2 regions of the Dorea ammoniilytica genome follow, and region 2 is predicted to be linked to the other one. Evidence: riboswitches for the same ligand, from Rfam matches in the RefSeq annotation. Region 2 holds a riboswitch; the other holds the start of a gene.
The links. A riboswitch is a leader RNA that binds a small molecule or an ion and turns the genes downstream of it on or off. The one in region 2 is predicted to bind thiamine pyrophosphate.
Positions count from the first base shown of each region.

Region 1 (22,284 bases), on a different contig from region 2:
ATAGCCGATACTCCCATGCTGAATATTGCCAGCCATACAAAGAAAAATATACCAACTCTGTAAAATACACATACAAGAATCGCCAGTATCACTGCGCCTCCTGCCATAGCTCCCACAGAAGCCATTCCATTCAGTCCTGCCACAACAGAAACGATGCCCCCTGCTGCCACTCCCAGAACCAGTCCTACCAATGCTGCCCACACACGTGCCAGTTTCAATCCAAACAGACCGATGATCAATCCGATACAAATCGTAACCGCCAGTATAACCGTACTCTGCAGAAAGGACAAACCATTGCCCACTATCTGATTTACCTGGGTCATCATATCACTCATACTACTTCTCCTTTGTGTTACTCCTTCATGACTGCATCTTCCGGTGAGCCGATTAGAATTCTACTGATCCACTCTCTGTTTCGTTGATCACATAGTATACTTTGCTTTCTTCCGGTTTAATATAAAGATCCATAGTCTTGATCTCACCGATCTTGTGACCGGACTTTTTCCATGCTTTCTTTACATCAGCAATCATTGTATTCTCATGTACCTGCTTGCCATAGTATTCTACGTAAGCATTTACCTTCATGTCTTTTTTGCTTCTTCTTGTAGTTGCTTTCTTTGCAGCTTTTTTAGTTTCTTCTACAACTGTCTTAGCTGCTGCTTTTGTCTCTTTTGCTGCTGTCTTAGCTGCCGCTTTTGTCTCTTTTACCGCTTTCTTGGCTGCCGGCTTAACTTCTGCTGCTGCATTCTTCACTGCCGCTGCTGTCTTGGTTTCTTTTTCTTCTGTACCCGGCTCAGCCTTTTTTGAAGTCTCAGCAGCCTTTTCAACTGCTGCAACCTTTCTTGCTACTGCCTGTGCTTCAGACACAGCCTTTCTTGCTGCTGCCTGTGCCTCTGCTGCAACATTCTTACCAGCCGTCTTCTTAGTTCTTGCCATGACAAATCCTCCAAATACTATATTCTATCTACACTTATGTGCTGTCCCATTCTGTCTGACCTCTGATGTAACAGAAATTATTATAGCACTTCTGGAAGATATTTCAATTAAAGATTACAGCGTAACTATTTTATTTACCGACAAAAGTCAACAATTCCTGCTTTGTCTGCTCTCCAACTGTACGTTTCACAACCTCTCCATTCTCAAAAATGAGAAAAGTAGGAATAGACATAACGCGGTATTCTCTGGCAATATCCATGGCACTGTCAATATCCAGCTTGCACACCCTAATATCCGGATACTCATCTGCGATTTCTTCTACGATCGGTCCCATATTCTGACACGGTCCGCACCACTGTGCCCAGAAATCTACCAATACCGGCTTATCTGCCTTTAATACTACATCTTTAAAATGTTCTGCTGTTACATGTATTGCTGCCATATATTTATCCTCTTTTCTTTTTTAGATAGTTTGTAAGTTCCTGATCAGATTATACACGATACCTGAAAAAATATCACTGTTTTTCCCCAATATATCCTCACAAAAAAATCTCATTAACCCTATTTAAGATCTAATGAATATCTCACTTCAAATTCTTCCTTCCAAGCCTCACTTCTTCCATATGGCGCATCAGATTTTCATCCATATGGTCAAACAGATAGTTGCGATCAGATTCTCTGTGTCTGTCCCATTCTTCCCGGATCTGCCTCTCTGTAAATGCGATCTCTTCACGAAATTCTCTGGCTGAGATCAGATGTGCCCCCTGGCTGGTTGTGATCACCTGCTCCACTCCATCTGAGGTCACAACCGTCACATGTCGTTTTCTTCCAATCTCATGGACTACTTTTTCGATATACTGATCGGCAGTCTCAGCTTCCTTGGTAAACACCACATGAATATTGTGATAACGTTGGATTTCCAGTGCCTCACCGTCTACCTTATAGGCATCGAATACCAGAATGAGCACACATCTGCGGAAGCCCTGATAATTGCTCAGCACATCCATCAATTTATTTCTCGCCGCCTCAATGTTATCTTTTGCCAGTTCTTTTAACTCATCCCAGGCAAAGATTACATTATAACCATCTACCAGCAGATACTCTATTCCGTCATCACGATGCTTTTTCGGCTTACTGTCCACCGTCACTACCGTCTGGCCGACAGGTGCATTCCTTCGCTCGATCTTGCCATACGTACGGATAAAGATATCTTCCAGCTCTTTTTCTTCTTTGGCATTCCATCCTATATCAGCCGAAGACGGTGCTTTCTTTCCGGTCATACGGTCCTTACGGCGTGCAGAAGCCATATCAGTTGTCATGTTCTTCTGAATCTCCTGCCGCTTTTTCAGTTGACTCTCGATATGCATATGCGAGAACACTTCATTCCATGGCACATAATATCCTGCTCCATGGGAACAGAATACAGAACCAGCCGGATTCTCCATATCTGCTTCCGGATCATAGCCAATTTCTTCTATCACAGTATCCTGATCTGCACACGGACGATAACCGTCTAATGTACAAAACAGCCGTCCCCTACCTCTAGTATAGGTCGTCACTTCCATCTGATAATCCCGCATAGCAGATACCGGCGCCATTCCTGTGATTACTGTCATATCACCGTCCGTTTCCGGCGGTTCAAATTCGCCATGCATCTTCTGAATGTCATTCAGAGCTCTTCCCACATTCTCTGCCGGGATCTCCATAGCAAATGAATAATACGGTTCCAACAGCACATTATCTGCCTGCATCAGTCCCTGCCGCACTGCACGGTATACTGCCTGCCGGAAATCTCCGCCCTCCGTATGCTTGAGATGTGCTCTTCCTGCTGCCAGTGTAATATGAACATCCGTAATCACAGAGCCTGTCAGCACGCCCCGGTGCTGCTTCTCATACAGATGTGTCAGAATCAGTCTCTGCCAGTTCTTATCCAGGATATCTTCACTGCACTCCGTGTCACACACCACACCACTGCCTGGTTCACCCGGTTCCATGATCAGATGTACTTCCGAATAATGGCGGAGCGGTTCATAATGTCCCACTCCTTCTACCGTATTGCGGATTGTTTCTTTATACACGATACTTCCTGCATCAAATGTAACCGCAATACCAAATCGCTCTTCGATCAGGCTTCTTAAGATCTCAATCTGGATCTCGCCCATGAGTTGAACACCGATCTCACCATTTTCTTCCTTCCATACAATCCGCAGCATCGGATCTTCTTCTTCCAACTGCTTCAGATAACCAAGCATGGTATGCGCATCCACTTCTCGTGGATACTGCACACGGTAGCTGAGTACCGGTTCCAGCATTGGTGCCGAAACAGCCTTCTCATCACCAAGTGTCATGCCTGGTCTGGTAAATGCGAGACCAGTCACTGCGCAGACAGTGCCAGCTTCCGCTTCCTGCACAAGCTCGTACTTTTCTCCCGAATAAATACGAATCTGGTTAACTTTTTCTTTCTTTTGTTCTTCATTTGTTTCTTCAGCAAACAGTGCTTCTTTTACTTTCAGACTGCCTCCGGTAATCTTCATATGTGTCAGCCGGTTGCCTGACGGATCTCTGGATATCTTATAGACTCTCGCGCCAAACACATTCGAATAAACCGGTGATTCCGTATACGCTTCCAGTCCCTGAAGAAAAGCTTCGATTCCTTCCTGTTTTAAAGCAGAACCAAAATAACATGGAAACAGACGTCTGCTGCGTATCAGGCGTCGTATCGTATCTGCCGACAACGTATCTGTTTCCAGATATTCTTCCATAGCAGTTTCTTCTAACATCGCCATGCTCTCCAGCCATTCACTCTCTGACACCGCTACCCTTGCATTGCCTTCAGTCAGACCGGCTGATCCTGGAAATGCTGTGCAGCCTTCTGACAGCCTGTCCTGTAATTCTGTCAACACTTTTTCCGGATCCGTTCCTGCCTGATCCATCTTATTTACAAAGATGAAGGTCGGAATCTGATATCTGGCGAGCAACCGCCACAGAGTCTCCGTGTGTCCCTGCACACCATCAGCTCCATTTACCACCAGAATTGCATAATCCAACACCTGTAATGTACGTTCCATTTCTGCCGCAAAATCTACATGTCCCGGCGTATCAAGAAGTGTCACCGGACGGTCACCCAGCATGATCTCCGCCTGTTTGGAAAATATCGTAATGCCACGGCTCTGCTCCAGTTCATAATTATCCAGATAGGCATCCCCATGATCGACTCTTCCGAGCTTACGGATCTTTCCCGTCTGAAAAAGTATGCTCTCTGCCAGTGTCGTCTTACCGGAATCCACGTGCGCCAGAATTCCTGCCGTCAACTTACATTTCGACATATTTTTCTTTCAACTCTTTTTCTTTTGCTTCGTATGCGTCATTCTGTTTCTTCTGAAAAAGTGTGTTCACGATGGTTGCTTTCACAGCTTCAAATGGCTGTACCTCAGCTTCATTTTTCTTCTCCACACGGATCAGGTGATATCCAAACTGTGTCTTTACCGGTCCTACAACCTTGCCCGGTTCTGCCGCGAATGCTGCCTCATCAAACTCTTTGACCATCTGACCATGCCCGAATTCTCCAAGGTCTCCCCCCTGCTGTCCGGATGGACAGGTAGAATGCTGCTTTGCTGCTTCTTCAAAAGAAATCTCTCCACTTACAATACTATTCAGGATGTCGGTGCATTTATCCTCATCCTCTACCAGAATATGCTTCGCCTGCACGGTCTCTTCTTTCTTAAATTTATTCGGATTCGCTTCGTAATACTCTTTGGCTTCCTCTTCCGTCACCTTTACATTCTTCACTGCCTCGCGCATGGCAAGCTGTGCCAGAATATCGCGTCTGGTATTCTCCAGAATACGTGCAAATTCCTCAGTCTTATCCAGTCCCTGCTCAACTGCATCCACTGAAAAAGTATACAACGCCAGATACTGATCCAGCAGTCTCTCCCTGAATCCCGGATACTGCAGATATGCCTTTTTGTCCTGCGGCAGATTCTCTACAAATAAATCAAATTCTTCCTGTTTAATCTCTTTTCCTGCAACAACTGCAATTACTCCATCTTTCATGTTCTTATCTCCTTCTATATCTTTCTTATAACTCCATCGGTTTCCCGTCCAGAGCCGCACTGACTAATCGGTCGTGTCCATCATAGACCAGCTTCAGTGAGAAAAATGACTCCCTTTCCACCAGAAGTCTCAGAAAAATGCGATCACCTTCCCATAGATTCAATTCTCCGATCCGGTCGATCTCTACCCATTCCAGATCTCCCTCATCACACGGAATCTCTTCGCCTTTAAATCCATCGGCCGTAAACAACGACATATATTCCGTCACACCGCTTCCTGATACAAAGGTCACGATGCCCCGGAACCGATAAGATGTCAGTGTATACCCGGTCTCTTCTTTTACTTCCCTGAGCAGGCATTCCTCCGGACTTTCATCCGCTTCAAAATGACCGCCTACGCCGATCCACTTACCTTCATTGACATCGTTCTCCTTCACATTGCGGTGAAGCATCAGATATTTTCCATCATTTTCAATATAACAAAGTGTACTTAAGGATTCCATGCTTTTCTCCTGTTTTCCAAAGCTTTTCAAATGTGCTATGATTAGTTTATCGGAATTTAGGAGGAAATGCAATGAATCGAACGATAAATTATCAGATAGATAAGACTGCCGCCGGACTCCGCGTGGAACAGTTTTTGAAACGTAAGGGATATTCTTCCCAGAATATCTCTTCCATTAAGCATATGCCAGAAAGCATTCTGGTGAACGGCGTCCATTATTATATGCGGCAGGAACTTGCCGAAGGGGACTGTTTAAGTGTCCGCATCAGTGAGACCAAATGCTCTGACAAAATCCCACCGGTAGAATTACCTTTAAATATTGTCTATGAAGACGAGGATATCATTGTCCTGAACAAACCGGCCGGCATGCCAATCCATCCTTCCCTGAATAATTACTATAATACAATGGCCAATGCACTGGCGTGGTACTACCAAGAGCAGGACAAGCCATTTATCTTCCGGTGCTGTAACAGACTGGATCGGGATACCTCCGGACTTACTGTCGTGGCAAAGCATCTGGTCAGTGCCGGAATTCTCTCTTCGATGACCGGACGCAGGGAAGTCCACAGGGAATACCTTGCCATTGCCTCTGGACACGTAACGCCCGAAGCTGGCACCATCTCTGCCCCACTCGGCAGAAAACCCGGCACCATCATCGAGCGTATGGTGGACTGGGATAACGGCGAAACCGCTATCACCCATTATCATGTTGTAAAAACGACCAGACATTACAGTCTGGTCGCATTGAAGCTTGAGACCGGACGCACACACCAGATCCGCATTCATATGAAGCATCTGGGATATCCACTGATCGGAGATTATCTCTACAATCCGGACATGCGCCACATTGGTCGTCAGGCTCTTCATTCTCATAAACTTTCATTTTGTCATCCGATCACTGGAGAAATAATGTCTTTCACCGCTCCTCTCCCAGATGACATGCAGGAAGCGCTGGATGCCGATTAAGCTTTCTTGCTTCCCATGCATTTCCGGATAATGACACAGATCACAATGGTCACCGCCATATCCGGAAGTGTATTTCCTACCGGAATATCCACACCCATTAAGTATCGATATAATACAAATCCTACAATCCAGATCACAATGTTTGTCACATCAATCGCATCTGACAGACTGTCTGCACGTTTCAGGATAAAGAAGTCTGCGATCTGGATTGCGATCATCGGTGCAAACACAGAACCGATCAGATACAGGAAATCCGTAATATTATCCATCGGATATACGATCGCCCCAACAGTACCGATCACGGTCACTGCTACGGCTGCATATTTTCCATTCAGTTTGGAAAATACAGATTCAGCAGAAATGCCTGCGGAATACGCATCCAGGAATGTAGTAGTTACTGTTGAAAATACAATGATCAACAGTCCTGCGATTCCAAGTCCTGCTTTCACCATGATCTGAGCAATATCATACTCTCCGGTGTAAATCGCCGCACCCATACCGATCACGTACATCCAGCAGCTGATGATACCATAAACAACAGCACTGACTGCTGTTGCTTTCACCGGCTCCTCTGCTTCTCTTGTATAGTCACTGCTCAGCGGAAGCCATGATAACGGCATCGCTACCGCCAGCTCTACAGCTGCGCCAAAGGACATTGCCTCACTTGTATCCACATTTCCTGCCGCTCCACTGAAGAAGATTACCTTGCAAAGTACCAGTGTCAGGATAAACAAAGCTGCCATTGCAATGGTATTGATCTTGCCAAGATTGGTAATCCCTACCAGAATCCACACAATGATCAATGCTCCGATTACCAGACACCACACCCATCTTCCGGTATTCAATACGCCATCTGCTGCCAACGCACCATCATAGATCATGATCGCCGTCCAGCCAACCAGCTGAAGGACATTTAAAAAAGAAAAGAATACTCCGCCGTTCTGTCCAAAACTCATTTTAACCGTTTCCATTGCACTTCTTCTGGTCTTACCGCCGATCACACCTGCCAGGAATAACATGGTACATCCGATAATGTGACCGATAATGATTGCCAGAATACCTTTCTGGAATCCAAGCGGTGCAAATGCTGTACCGGTAAGGATCTCTGCCAGCGATACGCCTGCGCCAAACCAGATCAGACCATTCTCAAAGATTGAGGTTCTCTTTTCCTTCATCTTAGGCTTCCTCCTTTGCGCATTCAGTATATTCATTTTTAATTGCAAATCCGTGATTCATCGGACCACTGCCTTTACCCAGATCAAGCATTGCTGCCAGCGCACCGGAAATGTATTTCTTTGCACGCTCAACTGAAGTATCCAGATCATATCCTTTTGCCAGATTCGATGCAATCGCGCTGGACAGTGTACAGCCGGTTCCATGCGTATTCGGATTATCAATACGCTCTCCGTAGAACCATTTATATTCGCCGTCTCTCCACAGCAGGTCATTGGCATCGTTTAACTGATGTCCTCCTTTGCAGAGTACTGCACAGTGATATTCTGTTCCAATCTTCTCTGCTGCCTTGATCATGTCTTCTTCTGTATGGATCTCCATACCAGACAACACTTCTGCCTCCGGAATATTCGGAGTCAACACGGTTGCGATCGGAAGCAAACGCTTTTTCAATGCATCAACTGCTTCATCACAGATCAGTTTTGCTCCACTGGTAGCTACCATAACCGGATCTACTACGATGTTCTTTGCTTTATATTCTTCCAGCTTATCTGCAATCTTATTGATCAATGCATCCGAAGATACCATACCAATCTTCACTGCATTCGGATAAATATCGGTAAATATATTATCCATCTGATCTTCCAGAAATTCTGGCGTTACTTCCATAATACCTGTGACTCCGGTTGTATTCTGTGCAGTCAGAGCTGTGATCGCACTCATAGCGTATACGCCATTGCTGATCATTGTCTTAATATCTGCCTGAATTCCGGCGCCTCCACTGGAATCACTTCCAGCGATTGTTAATGCTGTTCTCATACCTCATTCTTCCTTTCTTCTGTATCTATCTATGCATTAATTTTTCCGCTTACTGCGGGACGACTGAAGGTGGTGCCCCCAATCAGCCGTCGGATTACTCCCGTAACTATATCGTCTTATAGCGGCAGTTTTCCTGCCTCAGACCAGTCTTCCAACACATAATCTGCCGTTTCCCGGATCTGCTTCCAGTCATCTCCATTGCTCATATCCCGGATACCAACCGTAATAAAACCTGCATTCTTTGCAGTCTCAATCGCATATCCGGCATCCTCAAATACCATTATTTCTTCCGGCTTTCTGCCCAGTACAGATGCACACTGCAGATAAATCTCCGGCTCATGCTTACCCCTGCCAAGTTCAGAGCAGGTCAGGATTTCCTGAAAATAATGATCCATGCCAAGTCGCTTCAATGCTGCCTCTGCATATTCCTTATGACCCGCCGTAGCAATTATCATAGGAATTTTATTCGTATATAGTTTCTCAAGAAACTTTATCGCATCTTCTTTTGCCTGTACTTCTTTGTAATAGAAGTCTCTGACTACCATCAGAAGCCCCTGTGTAATCTCTTCTGCGGACTGTGGTAAATTATAATGCTCTTTCGTATATGCCACGCCCTCTTCTATCGTCATCGGATACAGAATCTTACTCAGTCCCGGTTCCGGTTCTACCTGAATATTCTCCAGATACCGGACACCTGCCACTTCCCAGATTCCCATAGAATCCAAAAGTGTTCCATCTACGTCAAAGATTGCCCCGCGGATCATGCATTCACCATCCTGAATACCGCTTCCTTCAATTCCCTCGTAGCCTCAGTAATATCTTTCTGAGCAAAAATGGCACTGATCACAGCCACACCGTCCAGCCCATTTCCGGCAAGTTTTTCTACATTGTCTTTGCCAATCCCGCCAATGGCAATGACCGGAATATGTACCGCCTCTGTGATCTCGCGGATCATCCCTCCGTCCAATACATCTACATCCGTCTTCGACCCGGTCGGGAATACAGCTCCTACTCCCAGATAATCGGCTCCGCGCTCTTCTGCAAGAAGTGCCTCCTCTACGGTATGTGCAGACACGCCGATGATCTTATTCGGGCCAAGCTTCGCTCTTACATCTCCGGCTTCCATATCATCCTGTCCCACATGCACGCCATCTGCATCCATTTTCAGTGCGATCTCTACATTATCATTGATCACAAACGGAACGTGATATCTGGCACACAGTTCTTTGATCTCTACTGCTTCCTCAAAGAAATGCTCCTGATCCAGTTCTTTTTCACGAAGCTGAATAAATGTTGCCCCGCCTTTCAGTGCTTTCTCCACCTGTTCATACAGGCGTTCCCCATTCAGCCATCTGCTGTCTGTTACTGCATAAAGCAACAGATCTTCTCTATCGAACTTCATATTTTGCTCCTTTCTCCAACATCTCCGGAGTCATATTATAAATAGCATCAATGATCCGGTTGCGATATGTCGCATTCCCGTCTCCCTGCTGCATATAGTCATATGCGATCTCACCTGCAAGACCCATCGTACACACTGCTGCTGTTGCCGCACCACATATATCATCTGGATTGGCTGCCAGAAATGCAGTCATCATGCCGGACAACTGGCATCCCGTACCTGTGATCCGTCCCATTTCCGGACGTCCATTGTGTACTACATAGCAGATCTTGCCGTCACTGATCAGATCGATTGCTCCGGTGATTGCAATCACACTGCCACTCTGAGCCGCGTAGCCTTTCACAAATGCTACTGCCTGATCCAGATTCTCATCTGTAACTGCATCTGCCATATCAGCATCTACGCCCTTCGTTGTTCCATTGCCGAGTGCCAGTGTCTTAATCTCTGAAATATTTCCACGGATCACATCAAAATGAATCTTTTCAATCAAACCAAGCGCAGTATCGGTCCGCAGCTTACTCGCTCCGGCACCCACTGGGTCAAGCAGCACTGCATGGTTCAATTCATTCGATTTCTCACCGGCAGCATACATTGCCTCAATCGTTCTCACATTCAGCGTACCAATATTAATATTCAACCCATTACATATAGAAGTAATATCAATAATATCCGCCGGTTCGTCAGACATGATCGGGCTTCCGCCACATGCCAGAAGCACATTCGCCACATCATTAACCGTAACGTAATTAGTAATATTGTGGATCAGCGGTGCTTTCGTTCTGACTTGTTCCAGGTATTTTCCTACCATACATTTTCCTTCTTTCATTAAATGATTATAGAAATTTGTGCAAGCACGATTTTAGCACAACAATTTACTGCACAAAAAGGAGACCCCCATGCAGGTGTCTCCGAAAAAAATCACATATTGATTCCTACGGCGGCATTATCCGCATCAGGTCAAAGGGTCGAAACTCCTGTTTCCTCTCAGCCTGTCTCACAAGCTCCCCTGTCTTCATTCATTACTTATGAACTCCAGTAACTATTATATGGAGTCGCATCCGAAATGTCAATTGTTTATGCATTTGCTGCTATTGCATTCTGCTGTGCATTTTCTTCTGTATCAAATCTCACATAAGTCACACGATCCAATGCTTCTTCTGCAATACCGGTACAGTTATCTGCCACACGGTCAAGATTCAGCAGGATACCTGAATATGCTCTGGTAAGCTCCGGATCACACTGCTTCTCCTGCAGACGTTCCAGATGCTTCTTGGTGCTCTTCTTCTGTGCCTTGCGCATACGCTTCTTATCCTGAATCACCTGTTCAGCCTGATCCACATTGTCTGTTGCCACCGCTGTAATTGCCTGTTCAAACAATTCTTCTGCAATAGTCACACACTGTGCCAGTTCTTCTTTTGCCTGATCTGACAAAATCTTCTCTGATGTACCGATACGCTCATAAATATCTACCACATCTCCACATCGGTCTGCAATACGATCGATGTTATTGGCAATCGCAAGATATCCTGCAACCCGCTCTGCCTGCACTTCCGTCAGTGCACCACCAGTAAACAGCTTTGAGATGTACGTCACGATTGCATCCTGCAACGTCTTGACTGCATCGTGATGTTTTTTAAATAACGATTTTATTTCTTCCTTATTATCTCCTGATACGATTTCTTTCAAAATCTTCAACATCTTTTCTGTAGATGTTGCAATACGGTTGATCTCATTAGAAACCATATACATTGCCGGAATCGGCTGATTAATCATCTTATCATCCAGATACTGTGGTTCGTAAGAATGTACTTTCTTCGTATCATCTCCGCGTACGATCGTTGTTACAATCTTCACCATCACCGGAATCAACGGAAGCCATACTAATGTACAAACTACATTAAATGTGGTATGTGCATTGGCAATCTGTCTGGATATCACCTCCACTTCCGGTCCTTTTGGCGAAATGAACTGTACAAACTTCGCCAGCACCGGAATCAGGAACAGAAATACTATGCTTCCTGTAATATTAAAAATACTGTGTGCAAGCGCAGTTCTCTTGGCATTCTTAGACTGTCCGATGGATGCTAACAATGCTGTGATCGTTGTACCAATGTTATCACCAAACAGGATTGGAATTGCTCCTGCCAGACCAATCACACTGGTTACTCCATCCGGTCCAGGCTGTGACGCAAAATTCTGCAGCACCGCAATCGTAGCTGAACTGCTCTGTACAACCAACGTCATCACTGCACCAAGCAGAACACCAAGCACTGGAATATCTGATACTTTCGCCATAAGTTCCACAAAAATCGGGCTGTTTGCAAGCGGCTTCATAACACTTCCCATGATCTCAATGCCTTCAAACAACAGACCAAAAGAAAAAATAACCAGACCAACATTCTTTACCTTTTCTTTCTTAGAAGCAAAGTAAAGCATAAAGCCAACAAAAATAATCGGATATATATAGTCTGTAATCTTAAATGCCATAAGCTGCGCAGTCATTGTTGTACCAATATTGGCACCAAAAATAACAGAAATTGCCTGTGGCAAACTCATCAGTCCGGCGCTGACAAAGCCAATCACCATAACTGTAGTTGCAGAACTGCTCTGCAGCACCGCTGTAACCAGCGCTCCTGCCAGCACTCCCATAATCGGATTCTTAGTCAGGAACTCCAAAATCTTCTTCATTTTCTCTCCGGCAGCCTTCTGCAGCGCATCACTCATACTGTTCATCCCATACAAAAACAGTGCCAGACCGCCAGCCAGTCCAAATACTACCTTACATACTTCATTCATCACATTCTCCTCATTTCCTATGTGTTTCCTCTTTCTTTATCAAGTAAACATTATCAGAGAAATATGATTATCTTTGCAGATTTAGGTTAAATCTATGTAAAATATGTAAAAATCTTCTCTTTCAGCTTCTGTGCCGTTCCTTTCCTATAAATACAATATTTTAATCTGGCAGGCTTCTCTCCAAACACAATCTCCCATACCCCACCTGATTATTGGGATATTCTGCAAATCCCGGCAGCTCTCTCGCCCCTCTTCTAAGATATGCCTTTACTTTCTCCCCATACAGATAGGGATCATTTTCTTTTATGATTCCCCATTCCATCAGTAGTGCTGCGCTTCCTGTTGCGAAAGGCACTGCAAACGAAGTACCAGTATACTCTCCATATCCGCCGCCTGCCTCTATACTTCTCACTGCTACTCCCGGTGCCACAAGATCTGGCTTTGCAGTTTCCCAAAAGGTGTTTTCGTCCGCCGGACCACGTCCGGAGAAATCCGCATAGGTAAATGTTCTTGCATCATATGCACCAATGGTGATCACCCGACTTGCCGTTGCCGGTATGGTCATGGTTGCCTGTGCACTTGGCCTGATAAATCCGGTTCCACTATTTAGCACACTACCTCCCGGAAGCCAAAGGTCATATCTTCCATCTACCACTCGATTGCCAGTCAGAATGATCTGCCACAGCCCAGAAGCAATATAATCGTTTACTGCCAGAAAATCAATAAAGATTTCCTGTCTTGTGCTGTAAGGAGCTGGCATGCCATAGTATAAAAACAGTTCTGTCTGTCCTACACGAAATCGCTGTGGTCCAAGCACTTCCTGCAATGGTCCGATCTGTACACCTGACGGATTCACAAGCGTAATGCTCATTTCATCCGTGTAATTCTTCCAGATCTGTACATTTAATCCTGCTTCTTTTTCCTGTACCGCCAGTTCTGTCCGTTGTTCCTCACCGGTTCTTACTATGCCGGAAGCATGCCCTGCTCCGACGCCTTCATTGCCTGCTCCCACACAGATGCAGCATCGTCCCAGTCCCGCCACGCTGTCCAGATAACGCTCAACCAGCGACTGTCCGTTGTGTGCACCGTATGAATTGCCGAAACTGATATTCACTGCCACAGGCATGCCAAGTTCTATACTTTTCCGAATCACATAGTCTACACCTCGCATCAGTTCCGTTGTCCTTGGGAATCCTTCTTGCCTTGGCAGTCCCATTTTCACCACGATTAGTTCACTCTCCGATGCTACCTCTGCTGCAATTCCAGCAACTGCTGTTCCGTGTCCGGAACTGTCAACGCTTGGTACTATACGATATCGTTCTGCTAAATTTCCTGCGCTTAGTGCTTGATTAATTTCTTCCGAAATATATTCTTTTCCATTTGTCTGATCCCACAGGTAACGGATTCTTGTGCTTCCATCCGCTTTGAGAAATGCATCCAAACTATAATCAATCCCGGAATCTATCATACCGATCAGCACTCCCTTTCCGGATAACCCAAACCGGGAACCTTGTACTGAATCAATACAAGACACTCTCTTTCCATTTGCGATCTGAAAATATAATCGTTTCGGCTTTTCTATATATTCTACCTGTGGAATCGCAGACAATTGATCAATCACAGACTCTCGCACTGTCACAATCATATACTCATTCAAAAGCACTGTCATGTCCACAACCAGTGGACGGATCATATCTATATCTCCGGAATATTTTACGATCAGCTCCCACTCTTTTTCAATGGGATCATAGCCCACATCCAGAATCTCAGACCGTTCTCTTTCATTCTCGTCTGCATCTAATGCTAAGTTTAATAAATTCTCCAGCTTCTGATTATTCACACTTCGCTCCACACGTTCACGCTTTTATTCTCATATCTATGAAATGAATAACCTGTTAATGATGCTTTATTGCATAAAATAAGGCGCACGGTCAATCCGTGCGCCTTACAATAATATATCATTATTCAAATCTAATTAGATCTCTTCGCCTTTTTCAAGTGCAAGTGTTCTTGTTGTGATATCACATACAGAAGCTGGTCCGTAGTACTGGATAGCACCTGGGAATAAGAATGCAGTCTCAACAGCCCACTGATCTCTGTGTGCCTCAAAGTACTTGAATGGAGCTCCATCAAGCTCTGTAAGTGCTTTTCTGATAACCGGCTTATCTTTACCATTTCTTCTTTCCATGTTCATCATCTTAGTGATCGGCATACCACCTGCAACCCACTCTTCAGCTGGCTTAGACAGGTTAGATACCTTAGAAAGATATCCATTGAAGCCATACTGGATCAGCATGAATGCATTGTATCCAAGTGAATAGCAGTAGTCAGCATCGAAGTTAGATGGGAATGCACATCTTCCTTCGTATCCGAAGAAGTGATGCTGTGTAGCGAATTTACCTGTGTATGTTCCTGCTGCTTTTCTCTCAGCAAGCTTGTCAGCTACCAATGCTGCAAATAACTTCTCAGACTCAATCAGAGATACCTGTACGTTACCGTGCGGATCTCTCTCAAGGAACAGCTGCTGCTGGATTCCCTGTGGCAGAATCTCAAATACAGACATAGACTCTTTTGTAAGTCCAGCCTTGATGAATTCATATTTAGCATCCCATGATGGAAGTGCATTGAACTCTTCTGTCTTCTCACCCGCAAGAAGCTCATTGATCTCAGCGATCAGTACAGAAAATTCAGGAACGAACTCTACGATACCCTCTGGGATAATAGCTACACCAAAGTTATCTCCGTTAGCTGCTCTCTTCTCTACAGAATCTGCAATATAATCAGCGATCTCAGACAGTGACATCTTCTTAGCTGCTACTTCCTCACCGATCAGGCAGATGTTCGGCTGAGTCTCAAGTGCACACTCCAGTGCTACGTGAGAAGCTGAACGTCCCATAACCTTAATGAAATGCCAGTATTTCTTAGCTGAATTAGCATCTCTCTCAATGTTACCGATCAACTCACTGTATGTCTTAGTTGCTGTATCAAAACCAAATGAGCACTCGATGTCTTCATTCTTAAGGTCTCCGTCGATTGTCTTAGGGCATCCGATTACCTGAACACCTGTGTTATTAGCTGCCATATACTCAGCAAGTGTACATGCATTTGTATTAGAATCGTCTCCACCGATGATAACGATAGCTGTGATTCCGTGCTTCTTGCATACCTCTGCTGCTACTGCAAACTGCTCCGGAGTCTCAAGTTTCGTTCTTCCTGAACCGATGATATCAAATCCACCAGTATTTCTGTACTGATCGATGTACTCGTCTGTCATCTCAATGTATTTATCTTCCAGAAGTCCGCTCGGACCACCCTTGAATCCAAGAAGGACATTGTCCTTGTTAGTAGCCTTCAGTGCATCATACAGACCACTTACTACGTTGTGTCCGCCAGGAGCCTGTCCACCTGACAGGATAACACCTACAACCTGCTTCTTATCTGCAGCTGTGTTCTGTCCTTTTATAAATGTGATCTCCGGCTTTCCATATGTGTTAGGGAAAAGCTCTGCGATCTTCTCCTGATCAGCAACGCTCTGAGTTGCTTCTCCTTCTTTTACGCTGATCTCTGCGATACCATTTCTGAGCATTCCAGGAAGTTTTGGAGTATACTCATATCTTGCCTTCTGAAGTGGTGAAATTTTCATAATCATTTCTCCTTTATTATAATGTTTATTAATTAACCCATTCGGTTCCTCACGTATTTTACCATAAATACACACACTCTTCAAATATTTTAATTAAATCCAATAATCTTTCTTGCAAGCAGATATGCCAGTGAAGAAATCTTACGTCCGGACTTGCCCGGAAGATTCATACTCTGACCAAGAATGCCATATCGAATACGCACAAATGTCTTCTTATCCTTCTGTCTCAGATATTTCCAGAGCTCCTTCTTCTTCTCCATATTCTCCGGATCTTTGGAGCGAATGCACAAAATAGAAGAAACGGTCATCATGATTGCCAGATATTTCTCCATATATGCGCGCAGTTTTTTATTAGAAATCTGACGCATCTGGTACATATCGATCATCGTTCTGGTTACAAATATCTGCTGGTCAACACGCTTGATCATGACCTTTTCATTGACCGACTGATCTTCTCGTCCAATATAATATCTGTAGAAATCCTCATCCATATAATACATCTTACGTACATGTGGAAGCGGATAATATACATAGATATTATCCACATAGAACGTATGCTTCGGTAATGTAAGCTGACACAGTTTCAGCATATCAGTACGATAAATAACCGAATGCATCAAAATATACTGATCAATGTGGAATCTGCCCACATCTGACCATTTAAAAATCTGGTTCTGAGGCAGTACATTACGGTAATGGATCACTTTCTTATGCGATACTCCCTCTTTTTCATATACATAATTGGCTATAAGCATATCTACTTCTTCGCCATGTTCTTCCATCTTCTTCAGTACATTCAAAATATTCTGTAATGATTCTGTATTAACCCAGTCATCACTGTCTACAACTTTAAAATATTTTCCCTCGGCATTGGCAAGTCCATAATTAACTGCGTCACCATGTCCACCATTCTCTTTGTCAATCACGCGGATAATATCTGGATACTTTTCTGCATACTCATGTCCAATCTTAGATGTATTATCTTTTGATCCATCATTCACAATAATAATCTCTACATCTTCCCCGCCGGTAAGAATGGTCTCAATCGCATGCGCCATGTATTCCTGCGAATTATAACAGGGAATTGCAAATGAAATATACTTCATAAATCTATCCTTTCACTTCATTCAATAGATACCATAATAGTATATCCCATTTTATCACTTTTTCCAATTCGCCTTTTTTACCAAAAAATGTCCGAAAAGGTCGTAAATATGCCGTCATAACTCCAGTTGTTCACAGTTTGTTCATTTTTCTTTCAAAAATACTTCACTTATTAAACCTTATTTTTTCACAGATAACGGCTATACTATAATCATCAACAGGAGATAGAAGATAGACGATAAGTAAATTAACATAGATAAAACTTTTTCATAATACGTGCCGGGCCCGCGAAAGCGGTGACCCGGCATCCTCCCTTTTAGGACTCTTTTTCATTCTATATGTACCGATCCATATCTGACATCTTTCGAAGTAACCGAAATGCCAACACAAACATTGCGATTGTATATGTATAGAATGCAATCGTCGGAAGTTCCACCGTAAGAATCAGATCATAGCAGCCATGGATAAATGCCGACACTACAACAGCAAACTTTCGATACCGTCTGGAAAGATCTATTCGTCCTATGCGTTCATATTGCTTTGCAAATCCATAAAACGCACCCATAAACACGCCAAAGCATGCATGTCCCGGAACAGCTGTCACAGCACGGATTAACGCTGTCCCCCATCCATAACCGATGGAATAACTAATATTCTCCAACACTGCAAAGCCAAGAGAAATGTACACAGCATACAACATTCCATCATACAGGCAGTTAAACTCTATTGATTTCCAGGTTCTTAATTTTAACATTATGTATTTTGAACCCTCTTCTGCATATGCCACAATTATCATACAGGTAATCAGATGATAGACCAGACTGTTTTCAGACAGAAAGCTCTGTAACACCCAATCCCCTGCCATCTCCACCAGCAATGCCGGAAACGCAGAGAATATTCCACACATAATCAGTGTCACTAACATCTTGGGAGACTCTTTTTCAACTTTGTCCTTTTGATATACTTTTACCAAAAGAATGATTGCCGGTACAACTGCAAGAAGAATTAAATTGCGATAATAATAGTAGATTCCAAACATAAACATGCCCTCTTCTCTCATAATCTTACTTTGAGTATAATAAACTAATAACACGCAAGTCAACCTGTTAATGCCAATCCTATATCACAAATTTTCTAGCAGTATTTCATTTTTGAAAAATCCACCTGAAATCCTTCATACAAAACAGATTCTACACATTCATCAAACGTATAAATTGCCGGCAGGGCGTCCCGTTCCTCTGCGTACACTACAATCCTCATTTTCGCCGGATCAATGATCCAGTATTCGTTCACTCCTGCACTCTGATATTTGTGGCGCTTCAGTTCATACTCATGATTGGAATCTTCTGCTGATACAATCTCCATGATCAGTTCCGGCGCACCCATACAGTTCTTGCCATCCCGAAGCATTTCCTTACGCTGTGCCACAAAAATGTCTGGCTGCAGAACCGTATAATCATCTCCTTCCAGGCATACGTTACACGGAGCTGCCAGTACTTTTCTGCCTCCTCCATGGCTATGCATATAATACATAAGCTCTGATGCAAGCATTACCAGAAGTTCCTGATGTCTCACAGACGGAGACCTGCGGTAATAAAGTTTTCCATCAATCAATTCTGCCTTCAATTCATCCGGAAGTGCGTCATAAGCACTTCTCGGAATTCTTCGTTCCGGCTTTCCAGACTGATAGACGCCTTGTTCTCTTGCCATGGACAATTCTATACCACCTCCCATGGTGTAATAGTCCATACCCAGTGCCTGAATCAGCGCATTCATCGTCTTGTCTCTTGGATATCTTGTCATACCGCTGAAAATCTTATTCAGTGTCCCCACCGGTATCCCGGCCTGATCTGCAAGCTTCTGGTTCGTCCATCCTAGTTCTCTCTTTCGGTTCTTCATTTCTTCGATGCTAGATTTTATATACATACTCCTGCCTCCTCGTACTTAACTTTCTTCCCCGGATGTCTGTTTTTCCACAACATCCTCCTTCTGCAGCTGCTCTTTTGCGAATTCAATACACTCCGCATACCTTTCATCCTCTTCATCCGGAATTTCCTGACGCATACGCTCCAATAACATTTCCACCGACTCTTCTTCATCCTCAGTCCGCTTCTCTGTATTATCGTCTTCTCCGTCTGCCCTGCTCATCATCCCGCATAATCTGACCATATCCTTCGCAAATGCATCCGGCTCTTTCATCTCTTCCAGGTATCTGCTGCACACTTCATAATCTTTCATCTGACTGAAATACACAAATGCCAGATCATACAGCAATTCCTGCTCCCGCTTGCTACTTTCATCCTGCAATTCTTTTCTTTCCGTCTCCCACTGTTCCTTTAACTCCTGAAACTGTTCCTGATACGCCTGCGCCTTCATGTCCTCTTTCCGTTCTGTATCAGCAAGTTTTGTATCCTGTCCGCCCTGTCGGCGGCTCTGTCCGGATATGCATGAAACAATCCTGTTTCCTGACAAGACCAGCAGTCCTATTACTGCCAACGCAATCATCACATACATTATCTTTTTACTTCCATTTCTTTTTTCTGACAAAGAAAACTGTCCTGAAAGATCTGATAATTTCTGATACCTCTTCTTGCCCTGCTTATCCAGACATCTGGTTATAATCTTCTGAATACGTACGCTTTCCAGAAATTTGAGTTCAGGTTCCAGCTCAACTGACGATAAAACATACTGTATCATCTTGCCAAAACCATAGATATCTTCCTTCTCTTCTGACTTCTGATAATACTGGTTCTCTGGCGACAGGAAATTCTCCCTCACATAGCGCCGCTGCATAAGATGCATCATGTCTTCCTGCTCTTTGCTTGCAAGATCCAACAAATATACCTTCCTATCCTCCCCAACGATTACGCTATATGGATTCACATACTGATAGCAAGGATTACCACGACATCTGTGAAAGTGATCCAGATCAGCAATAATCTGCCGAGCCCATTCATAAAACTGTTCTTTTGTAATGTGCGCATGATATTTCAGCCATACGATCAACGGTTTTCCCTTCACAATATCCGTACTCATATAACATTTGTCACCATGCATTACAAATTTCAGAATCTCATAGTTCCTTTTTTCTTCCAATTCCCCATCTCCTTTTTTAATTTTACATAAGTTTATTATTATGCTAACTCGTTTTGTTTGTTATGTCAATATCTATTTTCATTTATTTTATTTTGAGAAAAAATAACAGCACTATACACATTATTATGTATATAGTGCTGTTTCTATTTTTTTACCTTATTTTTATTCCCGAATTTACCGTTTTTCCGCTAATCTTTTTCCTACTGCTCCGCCTGGATGAATCAAAGCAAACTGTTCATTCTGATATCCCGTCTCTTCAATCACCGCTGCCTGAAGCGCGCCAAACACTGCTGTTACAGCCACAAAGCTTGATGTCCCCTGACAATTATATTTATCCGTCTCTTCCGTTACACGAATCGGAAGTATAATATCTGACTCTTTGGCAAGTTCTGATTCCGGCCTCTCTGTAATACCAATTACGGTCACAGATTTCTTATGGCAAATGTCTAATATCGGAAATAATTCATCAGTCTTACCGCCTCTGGATGCCCATACTAATACATCACCAGACTGCATAAATCCGGCCGCTCAAAAGCTTCCGGATCCATCCACTCGCCTGTCGCCAGAATCGTCTCCTGTTCTCTTTGAAACGCCTGTTTCATAATATCTGTTAACTTCTGCTCCATACTACCTTCCTCCTTCTTATTCTGCAATCGTTCAAAGCCACTTCCAAGCAAACTCTAAGCAATACTTGAGCATCCTATCGTCTGCTCAAACGTGCAATCAATGCCATCTCGCCTATCGGCTCGATGAACATTGGCCGTCCTATAGAAATTCGTGCAAGCACGATTTCTGCACGACGGCTTATTGCACAAAAAAACCTGTAGGCAAACACCTACAGGCTCAAGTACGTGGGCGAGAAGATTCGAACTCCCGACCTTTTGGTCCGTAGCCAAACGCTCTATCCAGCTGAGCTACGCCCACACATTGTTGTGAGTAATTATCTCGCTCACAACAAAATTTATTTTATAGCAAAGCATCTGTTTTGTCAACACTTTTTTCAAACTTTTTTCTACATAGCTCCTATGGGTTCTATATTCTGAATCCACGGTATCGATTCACACAGGCATAGATTTCCTGTCTGCGCACTTCTGCCAGATTTCCCGGCACATTTCTGCCACACACTGCTCCAGGTCCCTTCTCATTGATCCTGTCACATATGGTTTCCAACAATTCGTGAATCTCTGTGTTCGGGTTCTTTTCCAGTTGTTCCAATACGTATTTCATCACATAACTCAAAGTTGTAGTCTGCTCTACATCTGAGATCTGCTCTACATACTTTAATTCTACTGCACTTTTACCGATGGAAAAACTGTCTTTTCCAAACTGTTTCACCTTAATCTGATCATGTTTCTTTTCCACCTTATACGCTGTAAGAACTCTGTCATTCTGTTTCCAGAGATTATTGCCCAGCATACTCAACGCCAGTTCATGAACACCGCCCTCCTTTTCCGGTGTTCTCTCACAGATGGCTCTGACTTTTTCTGTAATATCCAATGTACGATATGTATCCATCTGTATGACCTTATCTGCGATATGAAAATACGCCCCGGAACTTCCGGCAACCAAAATAACTGATACGCCCTGATTTTTATAAAGATTCCTTGCCTGATCGATAAATGGCGTGATTGGCTCTTTATCCTTAGCGATCACTGACTGCATCAATTCATCTCTCACCATAAAGTTAGTTGCAGAAGTATCTTCATCAATCAATAATGCTTTTGCGCCTGCATTTACTGCCTCCACTACATTCGCAGCCTGCGAAGTTGATCCACTGGCATCTTCTGTCGAGAAA
Region 1 covers NZ_JAOQJV010000004.1:161,010-183,293, forward strand. Annotated here, with positions in the region: gene OCV65_RS05300 (TMEM198/TM7SF3 family protein) at 1-335, opposite strand, end outside; gene OCV65_RS05305 (DUF6465 family protein) at 388-936, opposite strand; gene trxA (thioredoxin) at 1,067-1,378, opposite strand; gene OCV65_RS05315 (translation factor GTPase family protein) at 1,521-4,262, opposite strand; gene OCV65_RS05320 (peptidylprolyl isomerase) at 4,249-4,989, opposite strand; gene OCV65_RS05325 (NUDIX hydrolase) at 5,015-5,491, opposite strand; gene OCV65_RS05330 (RluA family pseudouridine synthase) at 5,563-6,456, shown strand; gene cytX (putative hydroxymethylpyrimidine transporter CytX) at 6,453-7,631, opposite strand; gene thiD (bifunctional hydroxymethylpyrimidine kinase/phosphomethylpyrimidine kinase) at 7,633-8,448, opposite strand; gene OCV65_RS05345 (HAD family hydrolase) at 8,565-9,212, opposite strand; gene thiE (thiamine phosphate synthase) at 9,209-9,850, opposite strand; gene thiM (hydroxyethylthiazole kinase) at 9,837-10,658, opposite strand; TPP riboswitch at 10,763-10,868, opposite strand; gene OCV65_RS05360 (Na/Pi cotransporter family protein) at 10,925-12,646, opposite strand; gene OCV65_RS05365 (S8 family peptidase) at 12,807-14,486, opposite strand; gene OCV65_RS05370 (diphosphate--fructose-6-phosphate 1-phosphotransferase) at 14,622-16,289, opposite strand; gene OCV65_RS05375 (glycosyltransferase family 2 protein) at 16,379-17,395, opposite strand; gene OCV65_RS05380 (PrsW family intramembrane metalloprotease) at 17,728-18,432, opposite strand; gene OCV65_RS05385 (Uma2 family endonuclease) at 18,528-19,319, opposite strand; gene OCV65_RS05390 (protein kinase family protein) at 19,338-20,489, opposite strand; gene OCV65_RS05395 (SIS domain-containing protein) at 20,664-21,005, opposite strand; gene OCV65_RS05400 (hypothetical protein) at 20,984-21,115, opposite strand; tRNA gene OCV65_RS05405 (tRNA-Arg) at 21,340-21,413, opposite strand; gene OCV65_RS05410 (ABC-ATPase domain-containing protein) at 21,522-22,284, opposite strand, start outside.
Region 1: linked by a shared signal. The riboswitch ahead of thiM (hydroxyethylthiazole kinase) and the one ahead of thiW (energy coupling factor transporter S component ThiW) in region 2 are both predicted to bind thiamine pyrophosphate.

Region 2 (8,306 bases):
TATTCGATCAAAGACAGCAATAGAAATGGGAAGAAGAGCAGTTTCATGTGCTCCCAGACAGATTCGTTGACAGGAGTGAAAAGAGCGATGACAGGATTCTTGCCAGACCAGTCATAGAGAAAATGATTCAGCGTACCAAGGATCATCGTGACGATCATATATGGGAAAGACTGGCGTGGAATAATGCGGATCATAAAAACCTCCTGGATATGTAGCTATAGAGTATATATATTCGGCGGAAAGGAGGAATATGAATAACAATTAGAAGACAAAGTACGGGAAATCATCTGTTTTTTACCTTGAAAAACTACCCCGACAAATTTTTTGAAAAAATTTCAAAAAAGTACTTGCTTTTTTTGGAAAGTTACTCTATAATAAATCTTGCGTTCGCGAGGAACGGAAAACGAAATAAGCGCGATTAGCTCAGCTGGCAGAGCACCTGACTCTTAATCAGGGTGTCCAGGGTTCGAACCCCTGATCGCGCATTTAAAAATCACTGTTTTTGCAGACATGGAGCTGCGGGGGCGGTGATTTTTTTGTGCAATAAGCCGCAATGTAGAAATCGTGCTTACACGATTTTCTAAATAGGATAAGGTACTATGAAAAATGAAAGAACATAAGAGGATGATAACATGAATATAGTAAATGAATACGGAATTATCGGAATATACTACATCTGCGTAAATGTCATAGCGTTTATCTTATATGGCCTGGATAAAAAATATGCCAGGGAGGGCAGATGGAGAATCCCAGAGAAGACACTGCTGGGCATTGCGTTGATCGGTGGGGCAGCAGGTGCCTGGATCGGGATGCAGACTTTCAGGCACAAGACAAAGCACATGTCATTCCGGATGCTGGTGCCGTTGTTTGCAGTGGTGCATATGTGGATGATAGTAAGATATACGAATCTGATATAATAGTCACTAAATCATGAAATAGTGCTTGTTATATAAAAACTCGCTCATGAAATAGTGACAAGCATGCGAAAATTCGCTCATAAAATGGTGGTGAAATGAGGAAAATTCGCTCATGAAATTGTAATTAGCAGGAGGATATTTATGAAATCACTTGTTTTAGCAGAGAAACCTTCGGTAGCCCGTGATATTGCGCGGGTGCTGAAATGCAATAAAAATATTCCGGGTGCCATTGAGGGCAGTCAGTATATTGTGACCTGGGCACTGGGACATCTGGTAACACTGGCAGATCCGGAAGAATATGATAAGAAATTTAAAGAATGGAATATGTCGTATCTGCCGATGATGCCGGAAAAATGGGAATTAGTTGTAATTCGTCAGACAGCAAAGCAGTATCGGAATGTGAAGTCCCAGCTGTTCCGAAAGGATGTATCGGAGATTATCATTGCAACGGATGCCGGTCGGGAAGGCGAGCTAGTTGCCAGATGGATCCTGGATAAATCCGGTTGTCACAAGCCGATTAAGAGATTGTGGATATCTTCGGTAACAGACAAGGCGATTCGTGAAGGATTTGAACATCTGAAAGATGGCAGACAGTACAATGCACTGTATCATGCGGCAAAGAGCCGTGCAGAAGCAGACTGGCTGGTGGGAATCAATGCAACCCGTGCACTGACCTGCAAGTATAACGCGCAGTTATCCTGTGGTCGTGTGCAGACCCCGACACTGGCGATGATCGCGCGCAGGGAAGAAGAAATCCGTGCATTTAAGCCGGAAGATTATTATGGCTTACAGTGTATGGCAGGAGGCGTGAAATGGACCTGGCAGAATGCAAAGACCGGAAGCCTCAGGTCATTTAAGAAGGAAGTTATTGATCAGATAGAAAAGAGCATTAAGGGGCAGAAACTGGTCATTACAGATGTGCAGAAGCAGGCAAAGAAGAAGTCGTCTCCGGGTCTTTATGATCTGACGGAACTTCAGAGAGATGCCAATAAGCGGTATGGATTCTCGGCGAAGGAGACGCTTAATATCATGCAGCGTCTGTATGAGCATCATAAGGTATTGACGTATCCAAGAACCGATTCCAGATATATCGGTTCGGATATTGTGCCAACCATCAAAGAACGGCTAAAAGCCTGCAATATCGGACCGTATAAAGCATATATTCCAGCACTTTTGAAGGCACCGATCTGTACAAGCAAAGCATTTGTGGATGATAAGAAGGTCAGTGATCACCATGCGATCATTCCGACGGAAGAATACGTACAATTAGATCACATGAGTAATGAAGAACGGAAGATTTACGATCTGGTAGTACGCCGTTTTATCGGTGTACTGTATCCGGCATATGAGTATGAACAGACGACGATGAAAGCTACTGTGCAAATATCTGCGAAGCCATCTGTGGCTACCGCGGTATTTGGGGCGAAAGGGCAGGTTGTATTGAAAGAAGGCTGGAAAGCGGTCTATGACAATATGTCTCTGGATGAGGAAGAAGATGATAAAAGCGGGGATCAGCTGAGATTAGCAGGACAGCAGCTTCCGACACTGAAAAAAGGTCAGGAAGTAGATATTTCCCAAATTATGCGGTCGCAGGGAAAGACGAAGCCACCGGCAAGATTTACCGAGGCAACCCTGCTGAGTGCGATGGAGAATCCGGTCCGTTATATGGAGTCTGATAATGTCAAAGAGCGGAAAACACTGGGCGAAACAGGCGGTCTTGGAACAGTAGCAACCCGAGCAGACATTATCGAAAAGCTATTCCATACGTTTCTGATAGAAAAGAATGGTAATGAGATCCGGATCACATCAAAGGGAAAACAACTGCTAGAATTAGTGCCGGAAGACCTGAAGAAACCGGAACTGACAGCCAGATGGGAAATGCAGTTGTCGGACATTGCCGCTGGAAATGGGAAAGAAAAGACATTTCTTCATGAGATCAAAGATTACACAAAAGACTTGATTCAGGAGATTAAGCAGGCAGATGGAACTTTCCGTCACGATAATCTGACGAACAGCAAATGTCCGCGCTGCGGGAAGAGGATGCTGGCAGTTAAAGGTAAGAATGCGAGGCTTCTGGTGTGCCAGGACAGAGAATGTGGTTATAAAGAGACGGTAGCAAGAACCAGCAATGCGAGATGTCCAAACTGTCATAAAAAGATGGAATTGATCAAGAAAGGCGATGCAGAGACATTTGTGTGCACATGTGGATATAAGGAAAAGCTGGAGGCATTTAAGGCGAGAAGAGCCAAAGAAGGTGCAGGCGTGTCCAAAAAAGATGTGCAGAAGTATCTGAAAAAGCAGAAAGAGGAACCGGTGAACAATGCATTTGCACAGGCACTGGCGGGGATAAAACTGGATGAATAACAGTTGTGTGTATTATTTTGTACCGGCCTCCAACTGTTAGATTTTTGGCCTGACCTGTGGAGAAAGTACAGAAAGAAAAAAAGCACTTTTTTTAGTACAATTTTTTTGCTAGATTGACATTGAATTTAACAATCTTTCCGACTATAATAGGCATTTGGAAATTGAAAATACAAAGGAAAGAGAGGCAATAAGCTATGGCGGCACAAATTGCGGCTGTCCTGATATTCTTGGTAATGTTTTTACTGATTATCATGGACAAGATTGAACGTCATATTATTACTTTGGGATGTGCAGTGGTTACAATGGTTGTTGTATTTGGAATCTGCATGCATAGTATGACAGCATTGACAGAGACATTGAATGTGGCTCAGATATTTACGAGGGGATTTTGGTACACAGCAGGTGAGGCTTCTGAGAGTTCTGCCGGCATCAACTGGGCAACGATCATTTTCGTAGCCGGTATGATGATCATGGTAGAAGGTATGGCAGCAGCGGGATTTTTCAGATGGCTTTGCATGACGATCGCAAAAGCGGTAAAATATAAAGTGATACCGATCTTTATTACATTCATGTTTATGTCTTCGATACTGGCAATGTTCATTGACAGTATTACAGTTATCCTGTTCCTGGCAGCAGTTACATTGGAACTTGCTGATTTGCTGGACTTTGATCCGGTGCCGATGGTTTTGGCAGAGATCTTCTGCGCGAACCTTGGAGGATCAGCAACTATGTGCGGAGATCCGCCGAACATCATTGTCGGAACATCTCTGCAGCTGACATTTGCAGACTTTATTACCAATACTGGTGTACTGGCTGGTATTTCACTGATTCTGGTAGTAATCTATTACTATTTGATTTTCCACAAAGAACTTCGTGTAAAGCGTACTGGAAAAGTAGTAGCAGAATATCCGGATCCGAAGTCAGCGATTACCAATAAGACAAGTTTTGCAATCAGCACAGTCATTTTTCTGTGTGCAGTTGTACTTCTTGTAACACATGCACAGACAGGACTTACGGTAGCGACGATTGGTCTTGGAATTGCAATCGTTACACTGATTACATCCGGTAAAAATATAGTGAAGGTGATTAAAGGCGTAGATTATAAGACGCTGTTATTCTTCATTGGACTTTTTGTCGTAGTAGGTGGTCTGGAGCAGACAAATGTTTTGAAGCTGATCGCCGAATTTATTGGTAGTGTCAGTGGTGGCAACCTGTATGTAATGGTAGCGATTATCATTTGGGTTTCTGCAATTGCAAGTGCATTTGTAGATAATATCCCATTTGCGGCTACAATGGTTCCTGTTATCCAGAGTCTGGCAGCCCTGAATGGTGTGAATATTTCTACACTGGCATGGGGACTTTCCATGGGAACAGATATCGGAGGAAGCGCAACACCAATCGGAGCATCAGCGAATGTAGTAGGTATGTCGGTTATCGCAAAAGAAGGTCACATCGTTGGATGGGGCAAATACTGCAAGAGTGCAGTTCCGGCAACAATTATCGTAATGGTGGTTGCAACAGTAGGAATCTGGCTCAGATATTGTTAATGGAAAGGAATGTGATAGTATGGAACTGAAGAAACAGCTGATTATTTCCATTGGACGTGAGTATGGAAGCGGTGGACATAGGATAGCAGAGGAGCTGGCAAAACGATTTGGACTGACTTTTTATGATTATCATATGCTCGGCGAGATTGCATTGGACAAGAAAGTGGATGTTAAGACACTGGAAAAATTCGATGAGTTGCCGAAGATTCCATTTTTCTCTAGAACGGTAAAAGGCTACAGTAATTCTCCACAGGAAAACATTGCTAATCTGCAGTTTGATTTTCTGAGAAAGAAAGCTGACGAGGGTGAGTCTTTTGTTATCGTGGGACGATGTGCAGAGACGATTCTGAAAGAGAATCCGAACTTGATCAGTTTCTTCGTATTAGGGGATATGCAGGACAAGATTGAACGTACCATGCAGCGTGAAGGTGTATCCAGAGGAGAAGCCGAGGAATTGCTCGCACGTCATGATCGTAAGCGTAAGACGTACCACAATCATTACTGTAAGACCAAATGGGGTGACTCCAGAGGATATGATATCAGTATTAACAGCAGCAGACTGGGACTTGATGGCACAGCTGATATGATGGAAGAATATATTAAGATGAGATTGTCTTTATAAAATAAGATGCTCCCGTTCAGATGAACAGTTATAAACAGTTTCTCTGAAAGGGAGCGTTTTTTATTTTACGGAAAAGAAATAATTGAACAGGGGACTTTTATGATAATTACCTTGAAAATTATCTCGCATAATAGTATAATATAGGATGAATAGAATGATCGTTACGGGGAGCTGGCGTAAAAAGCTGGCTGAGAGGAGAATGCATTTCTCGACCCATAACCTGATTTGGATAATGCCAACGTAGGGACAACAAAGCGAGTAATCAGTGATTTAGGAGATGCCCTTACGGGGTGTCTCTTTTCTTATTTATAGAAGAGAGTTACTCAACTACTATGGCAGGAAAGGAGGATAATCAAGATGAAACAGAATGACACAGTTAAGAAGCTTGCTCTTGCAGGTGTTCTGACAGCGGTTGCTGTAGTCGGAAGCTTTATCAGCTTTCCGATACTTGGAAGTAAATGTGCACCGGTACAGCATATGGTAAATGTGCTGGCAGCAGTTGTACTTGGACCATGGTGGGGAGTCGGCATTGCATTTGCGGCAAGTCTGATCCGTAACCTTCTTGGACTCGGAAGTCTGATGGCATTTCCGGGAAGTATGGTTGGAGCTCTGTGCTGTGGACTGGTATATGCAATGTGTAGAAAACTCTGGCTGACCTGCTGTGCTGAGGCGTTTGGAACCGGCGTGCTGGGAGGAATTGCAGCTTATCCGGTTGCAAAGCTTTTGATGGGACTGAATCCAACCGGATTATTTGTCTATATTGTGCCATTTCTTGTTTCTACAGTTGTGGGAAGTATTCTGGCATATGTATTGATCTCTGCATTGGAAAAGGGTGGAGCACTGAACCAGATACGGACTGAAAGGTAATGCATGGCGGCAGATTGGGGGCACCACCTTCTGTCGCGTAAGAAAAATGTTGTGGGCAATAAAGAACCGGGATATCCCGAAGAAGGAGAAAAAAGATGAGAGAATACACAACACAGATGGACGCAGCAAGAAAAGGAATTGTAACACCTGAGATCAAGGCAGTTGCAGAGAAAGAACACATGACGTCCGAGGCGCTGATGAAGCTGGTAGCAGAGGGTAAGGTAGCCATCTGCGCAAACAAGAATCATACTTGTTTAAATCCGGAAGGAGTCGGCAGCATGCTGCGTACAAAGATTAATGTGAATCTGGGCGTATCCAGAGACTGTAAAGATTATGATATTGAGATGCAGAAGGTAATGAGTGCGGTAAATATGGGGGCAGAAGCCATCATGGATCTGTCCAGCCATGGCGATACGCAGCCATTCCGTAGAAAACTGACTCATGAATGTCCGGCAATGATCGGTACTGTTCCGGTATATGACAGCGTCATCCACTATCAAAGAGATCTGGCAACACTGACTGCCAGAGATTTCGTAGATGTAATTCGGATGCATGCCGAAGACGGCGTTGATTTTGTAACGCTGCACTGTGGAATAACAAGAAAGACGATCGAACAGATTAAAAAGCACAAACGTAAAATGAATATCGTAAGCCGTGGCGGAAGTCTCGTATTTGCATGGATGAGCATGACAGGTGAAGAGAATCCGTTCTATGAATATTATGATGAGATTCTGGATATCTGTGAAGAATACGATGTGACGATTTCGCTTGGTGATGCCTGCAGACCAGGATGCCTTGCTGATGCATCCGACGTATGCCAGATTGAAGAGTTAGTACGTCTGGGAGAACTTACCAAACGTGCGTGGGCACATAATGTACAGGTTATGGTAGAAGGACCGGGACATGTACCGCTTGATCAGGTGGCAGCTAATATGAAGATCCAGCAGAGCATCTGCATGGGAGCTCCATTCTATGTACTGGGACCTATCGTAACTGATATTGCACCGGGATATGATCACATTACAAGTGCAATCGGTGGAGCAGTAGCCGCTATGAGCGGAGCTGCATTTCTGTGTTATGTAACACCGGCAGAACATCTGGCACTGCCAAATGTTGATGATGTGAAGCAGGGAATCATTGCTTCCAAGATTGCGGCTCATGCGGCAGATATTGCTAAGGGCGTGCCGGGAGCAAGAGACATTGATGACAAGATGGCTGAAGCAAGACAGAAGCTTGACTGGGAAGCACAGTATGCATGTGCGTTGGATCCGGAGCATGCAAAGGCAATCCGTGACAGCAGAAGTCCGGAAGAGGATCACAGCGATACCTGCAGCATGTGTGGAAAATTCTGCGCAGTACGTAGTATGAACAAAGCACTGGCAGGAGAATATATCGATATTCTGTAAGATAGCTGAACTTAGAAACAGCACCTTTTTCCTTTATATGGGAAGAAAGGTGCTGTTTTTTTACACATTCTTTTTTAAATCCTGCATGTAAAATATCATCATGATATATAGAAAATCCTCTGCACTGTCTAGTGTGATGCCGAATAGTTCTTCTATTTTATTAATTCGATATAATAATGTGTTGCGGTGGATGTGCAATTCACTGGCGGTTTCTTTGGTATTCTTCAGATTAAAGATATAACTTTTTAAAGTTGGAAGAAATTCGGTTGCATTTTCCATGTCATATGCATTCATGTTTTCTAATGATTTTGGCATGTAATTATTAACAGGCATTTGTTCGATACGCGGATATAGTATTGCCGGAAGTATATAATCCTGATACAGGTATAAACGGGCATCGGGATTAAGTATCTGCCCATATTTGATGGCATCTAATGTCTGGATTTTGTAATCTTCTATAAGAAGTAGATTGCTAAAATGCTGACTGATACCAGCCTGTGCATGAAAACGCTTTACGATTTTAGTGAGAGAGGACTGGTATTCATGGAGACTACTGCCCTTTTTGCTCGCCTTATAGTGAAGA
Region 2 covers NZ_JAOQJV010000012.1:72,113-80,418, forward strand. Annotated here, with positions in the region: gene OCV65_RS09635 (DUF6512 family protein) at 1-194, opposite strand, end outside; tRNA gene OCV65_RS09640 (tRNA-Lys) at 413-485, shown strand; gene OCV65_RS09645 (DUF1294 domain-containing protein) at 633-917, shown strand; gene OCV65_RS09650 (DNA topoisomerase III) at 1,059-3,281, shown strand; gene OCV65_RS09655 (ArsB/NhaD family transporter) at 3,476-4,828, shown strand; gene OCV65_RS09660 (cytidylate kinase-like family protein) at 4,848-5,450, shown strand; TPP riboswitch at 5,605-5,714, shown strand; gene thiW (energy coupling factor transporter S component ThiW) at 5,808-6,317, shown strand; gene thiC (phosphomethylpyrimidine synthase ThiC) at 6,413-7,723, shown strand; partial or broken gene OCV65_RS09675 (PucR family transcriptional regulator) at 7,784-8,306, opposite strand, start outside.